DNA from 2 places in the Peribacillus sp. NPDC097225 genome. Region 1 is predicted to be linked to the other one. Evidence: predicted binding sites of a transcription regulator. Region 1 holds the regulator's gene; the other holds the start of a gene.
What was found. The regulator LexA, encoded in region 1, represses DNA repair genes until DNA is damaged. The targets are predictions, from matches to a motif close to CGAACATATGTTCG.

Region 1 (4,438 bases):
TGCATATACTTCATCCGGAACATAAAAGTCTTCTTCGAATGTCCATTTGTAAGCTTCTTTTGTCAACTTCATTTCATCAGCACCAAGAGGAGCACCGTGAGCGGCAGACTTACCAGAGCGGTTAGGAGAACCATAACCGATTACTGTCTTCACTTCGATTAAGGTTGGACGAGCTTCATCAGTCTTTGCTTCTTCAATGGCTTTTGCGATTTGTTGTAAATCGTTGCCGTCTTCCACTCTCAGATACTGCCAGCCGTATGATTTAAAACGGTCTGCTACACTTTCACTGAATGATTGGCTAAGATCTCCATCAAGAGAAATATCGTTTGAATCATATAAAACGACAAGTCTTCCTAGTTGAAGATGGCCTGCTAAAGAAGCAGCTTCAGCTGAAACGCCTTCCATTAAGTCTCCATCCCCACAAATACTATATGTATAATGATCAACTACATTATAAGAATCACGATTGTAGCTTTCAGCCAAGTGACGTTCTGCCATTGCCATACCTACAGCCATTGCAATCCCTTGGCCAAGTGGTCCAGTAGTGGCATCTACACCAGCAGTATGTCCGTATTCAGGATGCCCAGGAGTTTTACTTCCCCATTGACGGAAACCCTTTAAGTCATCCATTGTCAAGCCGTAACCTGATAAATGCAGGAGACTGTATAATAGCATGGAACCATGTCCTGCCGATAAAACAAAACGGTCTCTATTAAACCAATCAGGATTTTTCGGGTTATGATTCATATAATCAGTCCACAGCTTATATGCCATGGGAGCTGCACCCATAGGCATGCCTGGATGACCTGAATTAGCCTTTTCAATTGCATCGATCGATAATGTACGAATTGTATTAATAGAAAGTGCATCTAATTTATCTAACATGTGTAAAACATCCCTTCCTGTAGTGTACCTCTTTATATTATATTGACTAACTTAATATCACAACTAAAATAACCATTTCTTGCACAGCTAATTCAATTTTCTACTAATTAAGGATTTACCAAGGTTAGGTTAAACCAAAAAAGAGAATACATACATCGATGCATTCTCTTTTTTCACTTTACATTCCTCATGAGTAATCCTAATGATGGGGCCATCATCAGTCCTTATTGGTTAATGTAAACCTTTTTTTTCTTTAATGTTTTTTATTTTTTGAGGCGTGACATCATTACCTTCTGGATCGATAACTTTAACATTTTCTAGCGTATCAGCCATTGAACGTCTAAATGTCTCCAAATACTCACTTCGTAAGGAAGTTTGCTCTTTCGCCTCTTCTACAGTTAAGCCCTCTCCCTTAGCTTTTTTAGAAAGTTCATTGATACGGGCCATTTTTTCTTTTGATAGCATAATTTTTCTCCTTTATATATACGGATATTGACATGGTATTAAAAAAAAAGTGAAATTACAAGTTCTATGATTGATTCTCCGGTGTACCTTGCTGGTATTCCAAGAATCTGCGGTGTACCGTTGCTTTTGACACTTCATAGCCAAAGCCTCTCAGTGTTGCCGCAATCTCCGCAAAAGTTAATCCATTCGAACGCAGTTTCACAATTTCTTCTATGGGTACTTCTTTACGATCCCTACCAGTGGAGTTTCTTTGGTTCTTCAGGTTTTTCTGGGGCCGGTAGCCATTTTCAACGGCCCTAAGCATACCACGTTTAATTTTCAGGTTATGTAGTTTACGTTGATATTCTTCTACAATACCAACAATTTGGATAACCATGGCATCAGAGTCCGATAACTCTAATTCACCATCATGAGAAAGTGTGAAGATCTTCACTCCTTCTTTAAGTACAACATGAAACAAGGCAATTTTAGCATTACCTCTTCCCAACCTAGTTTCATCTTGAATCAGGAGAACATTCGCTTCCTTTGTCTTAAAAAGATCAAGCATGTCAAATATCCCGTCACGGTTCAGTTCGTAACCACTTGCCTGCTCTCTTATTATTGAAACGACTTCCATGTCATTATGTTCTGCTAACTTTACTAATTCCTCTTCCTGCCTAGCTAGCGAGGTTTCCTGCGTTTCTTTTTCTGTACTTACCCGACAATAGATGACTGCTTTCATATGAACCTACCTTTACTGCTTACTAGCCAAACTTTGGACTACTTTTTCACTTTCAACTGGTATGACAATGATTTGACCTGCCTTAATCGTATCCGCCCTTACACCGTTATACTCTTCTATCCAACCAATGAATTCTTTTTTTGTCAATTCGGTTTGACCATATTCTTCTGAAATCTCCCATATAGTATCACCTTCGTTAATTTCAATCGAAAGGAAATCCCTATTTTGATTACTATCTAATGTGAAAGAGAATAAAATAGACAAGATAAATACAAATCCTGCTAATAGAATCGTATAAATATTATTTTTGCAAAATGTCTTCATTAATATCCCTCCATAGCGAATGTACGTTCGTTTTTAGTTGATGATTGAATTATAATACGAACGTTTGTTTCAGTCAACAACCAAATTCGAACTTATGTTTGTATAGCATGGAGAGCCATGCTATAATATAGCAAAGAATTATAGAGAAGAGGTGCGTATATGACTAAACTATCAAAACGGCAGCAGGATATTCTTGATTTCATAAAAGATGAAGTTCGTCAAAAAGGTTATCCACCTTCCGTTAGAGAGATTGGCGAAGCTGTGGGACTTGCATCAAGTTCGACTGTACATGGACATTTATCTCGTTTGGAAAGCAAAGGCTTAATCAGACGCGACCCAACTAAACCAAGGGCCATTGAGATTTTAAATATAGAAGAATCTAATAACATTCCAAAAACAAACGTAGTTAACGTACCACTTCTCGGAAAAGTAACCGCAGGTATGCCGATAACTGCCATCGAGAACATAGAGGAATACTTCCCTCTTCCTGAAAGTATGGTTCCACATGATGATCATGTGTTCATGCTTGAAATTATGGGTGAAAGTATGATTGAAGCAGGAATTCATGATGGAGATTATGTCATTGTAAAACAACAAAGCAATGCCAATAACGGAGATATCGTCGTGGCCATGACGGAAGATGATGAAGCCACCGTTAAACGATTCTTTAAGGAACCGGATTACATACGGCTTCAGCCAGAAAACTCCAATATGGAACCTATCATTCTAAGAGATGTAACCATTCTTGGAAGAGTGATCGGGCTATATAGGCAAATTCATTAAAAGCGCGCAAATTGCGCTTTTTTTTTATTATTTTAAGTCTATGTATTTCATCCCATGTATATGACAGAAAGAATACTATAATATTTTAATAGAGATGTTAGTCGATTAGATTAAGCCACTTAACTTACATGTTATGATGAATCTAAATATAATTGTAATATCAAAAGAGCTTTGATCAATAAACCGAGTCAAATAAACAAGGTATAATTCTTTTATATCCGGTGAAATTAGTTCAATAGACATTTCTTTTTGAAAGTGGTGTTACTATGGATTTTCCGACGATACATACGAATTTTTGGGATGCTGTAATTGCCATTCCAACTATCATGATTTTGACTCAAATCATAAAATACCTCTTTCCTATCCCCCGAAGTTACGTACCCACTATTGCTTTATGTCTTGGTTTAATCCTTTCTATATTCATAAGCCATCGGCATCACTTGACTACTGGGATTTTTATGGGATGGTTTTACGGATACGCCAGTATCGGTAATTACGCCGCACTTAAAACAGCTTTAGTTTCTTTTAGGAACTCTGATAATCATTCGGATTGATTAAACACTGATGGATTCTTCGATCGAAAACCTTTATTTTATTACGCAAAAAAACTGTCCAGTATTGTTGAACAGCATTTTCAAGCAATAATGGACACATATAGATCAGCTTTCTCTAAACCATCTACACGTGATTCTGGCAAATTCATTCAATCTTGTACCCTCTGCTTTCTACCTCCATCTTGTATTTCTCATGATAATGGATACAATAAACACAACAATTATGGCACCCAGTAACGCAGGCACAATGTAAAACCCTTCTGTCTCAGGTCCGATTGGCCCTAATATTGCAGTACCAAGCCATGCTCCAACAAATCCAGCAATGATATTTCCAATAATTCCACCCGGCATATCCCTTCCTAAAATCAGACTTCCCAGCCATCCAATTATTCCACCAACAATTAACATCCAAATTAGCTCCAAAAATAACCACCTCCTTTCTCTAAAATTTATGAAATTTTTTTATTAATAGAACAGACTTGTGACTAATGAAAATCACTTTAAGCTCCTCAGTCAATAACTTATCGGCTGTTTATATACTTCTACCTATATAGGTACTATAAAAGGCCGCCCTAAAAAGGCGGCCTTTAGTGTTTTAATCTTCCGTTTTCCCTACTCCAAAAAAACCATCCGGTAGGAATGATTGAAAATTATTATTTGGTTATAATAATAAATACCGCCAGACAACTGCAATTGTCTGGCGGCA
Region 2 (4,438 bases), on a different contig from region 1:
GAAACGGCTTTTCCTGGTAAGACCCCTTCATTCATGCCAATGACGAAAGCTGTCTTCACGTCATCCAATCGGGACAGGTCCAGATTAGCGACGAGGACTTGATCGATTGCCTGTGGCACTAAGGAAAATTCCAATGATTCCAGACCTGCTTCTATAATGATCGCAAACTGTTTCATCGAGATTTCCTCTTCACTTAACAGTTCCACGAATTGGTCAAGCAAATCAACAACTGCATTCCACGATTGTTCATGTTCCCTGGCTGACACCAGATCGCCATCCTCTTCTGCTTCAAGCTTCATCTTTTCCAATTTTTCCGGTACATGCAATTCTTCCAAATACAAATAAAGGGCCTCGCACAATTCTCTTCCATTCGCCGACTTCTTCACCCGTTTTGATAGCTTAATGATGGGCTCTGTAAATAGGTGTTTCAAATCATTGAGCTCTTGCTCCAGTTGCATTTCCTTACTCGTCTGGGGACGGTCCTCAAGCTCCAATCCACGGAAGCGACGGTAGGTCCAACGATCTTTTGTGGTCCATCCAGCCCCTTTGATTCCCCTGGCAAGCACGTAGTTCTCAAGTTTGTCTACTTGTTCGCGCATTCTGTCATGACTTTGTTGCAGGGGAAATAGAAGTTCGGTCTTAATGGCACGAAAGACCGGTTCATAACGCCAGAACCCATTGATGATCTCAAGTGTTGACCGGATCAGCTCAATCAATGGGTGATTGAGCATCGTCCGTTTGGAATCGACGAAAAGCGGAATTTGATAGTCACGGAAGACCGTCTGGAGGATATCTTCGTACGCATCCCCATTTCGCATTAGAATCGCAATATCGCGAAAACGGCACTGACCTTGTCTGACAAGCGTCAGGATGTTCCGAGCCACCCCTTCAATCTCCGCTCTTCGGTTAACGGCCTGAGCAATCGTTACACCAGATGGCTGATCGTACTTTTGTGCGGGACGAAGCGCAAAATATGTTTCAAGGTGTTTCAGCCCAGGATTTCGATTGAACTTCGCCGTGCTGTTCAGAATGTGGTCCTGTTCGATAAAGACCCCCGTTCTTTGTCCCGCTTGATAAAGCTGGTTATAGAGATTTCCCGTTTGCCTGAACAAATGCAGATCATCCGGCGCAAATTGCCTATAAGGCTGGTCGAGCGTCAATGCGATGGTCACACTCTTACATAGCTTCATCATTTCTTCCACGATCATTAATTCCTGTGGCGTCAGACTGTAAAAACCATCTATATAGATATCTGCATTTTTTATATACGAAGACTCTGCCATTTTTTCTATCAGTAAAGTGAAATAATCCTCTGAATCTAAATATTTTCCGATCATTTCATCCTCAAATGACTGATAAATGAGCTCTAGATCAGATAATTTATCTTGTACTCCACCACCACCCGGTGACTTTTCGTCCAAATACCTCCGAATATCACCCGGCTGGATGCAGTACTGCTTGAATTCGGCAAGCATCTGCTCCATCTGGGAGACGAATCCTTGCTTGTCCGCTGATCGGCGGAACATTTTCAATTCATCTTTTTTATCCTCCATGATTTTCCGTATCAACATATTAACGCCGACACTGTCCAAATGGATTCGGCTCATGCCACCTGTCTCCTGGAGAACTCGCCATGCAAGCCGGCTAAAACTGAATACTTGCGTCCGAATCATTCCTTCGAGTCCCGGCGTCTTAATTAATTTATATTCTGATAAAAATGTCATCTGATCAGGAACCAGATAGATGATCGGATTCCCTTCAGGATTCTCCATTAGCCCGTTGCGGATTTCATCCAATACCTTCGATGTTTTACCTGTGCCCGACCTTCCAATTAAAAACCGGAGTGACATCTGTTTCCCCCCTTTTTATTTCAATATCTCTAGACCTATCATACCAGAAATACTGTCTATTTTTTGACACGATTCTTCTTCCAATTATGACTCTTTTCCCTATAGTTTACCGCTTTCTAACGACGAAAACCAACCGTACGTTCGTATTCCGTTCAAAAAAAAGCCCTTCCTATAGAGGGCTCCCACAGTCATTCACCTATAAAATCCACATTAAAATCTTGTATTGGCCAATATCTTACATCGACTTTGCCTACTACCTTATCCATTGAAATATAACCTAGGTGCCTGCTATCTTCACTTTCGAGTCGATTATCACCCATAACGAAAAGCTTGCCATCAGGAACTATGGATTTGCCCGTCAATTCTTTCAATGTAAAATCACCCGTAAAATCCTGGCCCGGGTATCCTACCTTTAAATGATCAAGGTAAGGCTCAGTCACTTTCTTACCATTTATGTATAGCCAATCATCCTCATAACGAATATCGTCTCCTTGAACACCTATTACCCGTTTTACATAATTCTCTCCGACATGCGCATGGAAAACTATAATATCAAATCGATTGATATCGCTGATTTGGTATTTCACTTTATTTACAATGAGTTTATCGCCTTCACCCAGTGTAGGTTGCATGGACTCCCCTTCTACGGCATAGCTTGAAAAGAAAAAGGTACGGATCAAGATGTAAATGATAAAGGCTAGCACGCCTGATTTTATCCAGTCGGATACTGAATGCTTTTTTGATTTTCTCAGATTCCCCAACCCCTACTAGTTGTATATTCTAAGTTATTTCCCTTCTTCTTTTTTCATGCTTTTATTTAGCCTTACTTCCAATCTTTTTCCGACAACCCAAAGGATGAAAATGATGATTCCGACAATCACGGTACGTAATGGTTTTTGAATCAATGATACAATATCGTATCCGACGAAACTGATCGTAAAGATCATCACTGCCTTTCCGCCGATTACCGCCAGCGCATATTGTAACGTGCTAACCTTCGAGAGCCCTGCAACGATATTAACGAGGGCAGATGGCGTGAAGGGGAAACAAAGCAAGAGAAACAATGGACTGAAACCATGGCTTTCCACCCAGTTCATCAATCTTTGCACCTGTTTATGTTTCTGAAGAAAACGGAAGAATCTCATCTGTCCATATCGTCTAAAAACAAAAAAGACCAGAAACGCTCCACCTACCGCCCCAATCCAAGAAAATAAAAAACCCCACCATAGGCCAAAAGCTGTAGCATTGGCCACGACAAACACAAATAAAGGTAAAAAAGGCAAAAACGCTTCTAACATCGGCAGTAAAATACCTGGAATCGGGCCGAATGAACGATATTGCTGAATAAGCCCTGATATATGTTCAAGAGTAATCCACTCAAATATAGTATCCAAATTCATGACAATCTCCCTTGGCTTGCTTTCTATCAAGCAGCATCACATAATAAAACCGTTCTAATTTAGATATAACACTTTCCTCTTAAATTGCAAGAATAATTACCCATCTATCATCATACTTTCCCTAACTCAGGAAATCATAATCTTATTAACGAAAATTTCACGTGATTGACAAAAGCGCTTGCATATCAAATCCACTTAAGTTAGGATATTAAAAAGAACATACGTTCTATGAATTATCCGACATACATAAAATAAGAGAACGTTAATTAGAAAGGGGCGGTCATGATGACCCGTATTCCAGAGGCTGACCGAAATATGATTGAAAAAGCCATCTACCTTCCCATGGTGATTACAATCTTAAACCGGGATCTCAAGGTCATCGAATCAAGTCCGTTTAAATTAAAAAGGCCCTATTCAAAACTTATTGAGCGTGCTCTAAAGTCAGTCCAGGAGGATCTCGTCGAGGTTCGTCGCTATTTGCGCAAGGGGAATATCAAGGTAAGCAAATTAAACGGCGACGAATCATTCACGATGTATTGCTTTTTATATAAAGGGTATGAAGAGCATCATAACTATTTCAATCCCCGCCTTCGTAATAAAACGGAAGAGATTCTGTGTTATTACTTTTTTGAAAGGGTGCATAAACCTGAAAAAATTTAACACCCCTGCTTTTTTCGGTGAACAAATAAAAAGCCAACAAAAGCTGTTGACTTCCTCTTATAACTTATCGGTAAATTGATTGAGCTCATCAGACATCTTTTTGATTTCTTCTACAAAAGTTGAAATTTCCTGAATGGAAGCAGCCTGCTCTTGACCCACGGAAGCGATTCGATTAATCGAGGTCCCCATCAGTTTGGTCACTTCTTGGATTTGCACAAGTTTTTCACGAATCAATTCCGTGGATGCGACAGTTTCTTTAGAAAACTTCCTGATTTCCTTAGCCACCACTTCAAACCCTTTGCCTTTTTCACCAGCTCGCGCGGCCTCTATGGCGGCATTTAATCCCAATAAATTGGTTTGGGTCGCCACCCTTTTAATCATTGACAAGATCTCATCCGTATTTTTAACGTCCTCTTCGGCTTTTTCGGAAGATGTAAGAAGTTGGTTGGAAACATCCGCTAAGGTATAGGATCCCTTTGCAATATCCGTAATCCGCTCATTGGCCTGGCTCAGCGATACAGAAATTTG

Region 2: a site for LexA is predicted at 1,981-1,994, ahead of addB (helicase-exonuclease AddAB subunit AddB). Genes of this name have one in related genera too.

The regions. Positions count from the first base shown of each region.
Region 1 is NZ_JBIWDJ010000002.1:525,728-530,165, forward strand. It holds gene tkt (transketolase) at 1-885, opposite strand, end outside; gene ACIQXH_RS08435 (DUF896 domain-containing protein) at 1,117-1,350, opposite strand; gene ACIQXH_RS08440 (YneB family resolvase-like protein) at 1,415-2,071, opposite strand; gene yneA (cell division suppressor protein YneA) at 2,084-2,395, opposite strand; gene lexA (transcriptional repressor LexA) at 2,555-3,178, shown strand; gene ACIQXH_RS08455 (hypothetical protein) at 3,445-3,732, shown strand; gene ACIQXH_RS08460 (GlsB/YeaQ/YmgE family stress response membrane protein) at 3,904-4,140, opposite strand.
Region 2 is NZ_JBIWDJ010000003.1:285,694-290,131, reverse strand. It holds gene addB (helicase-exonuclease AddAB subunit AddB) at 1-1,850, opposite strand, end outside; gene lepB (signal peptidase I) at 2,039-2,602, opposite strand; gene ACIQXH_RS11550 (TVP38/TMEM64 family protein) at 2,636-3,250, opposite strand; gene ACIQXH_RS11545 (YhjD family protein) at 3,536-3,910, shown strand; gene ACIQXH_RS11540 (methyl-accepting chemotaxis protein) at 3,968-4,438, opposite strand, start outside.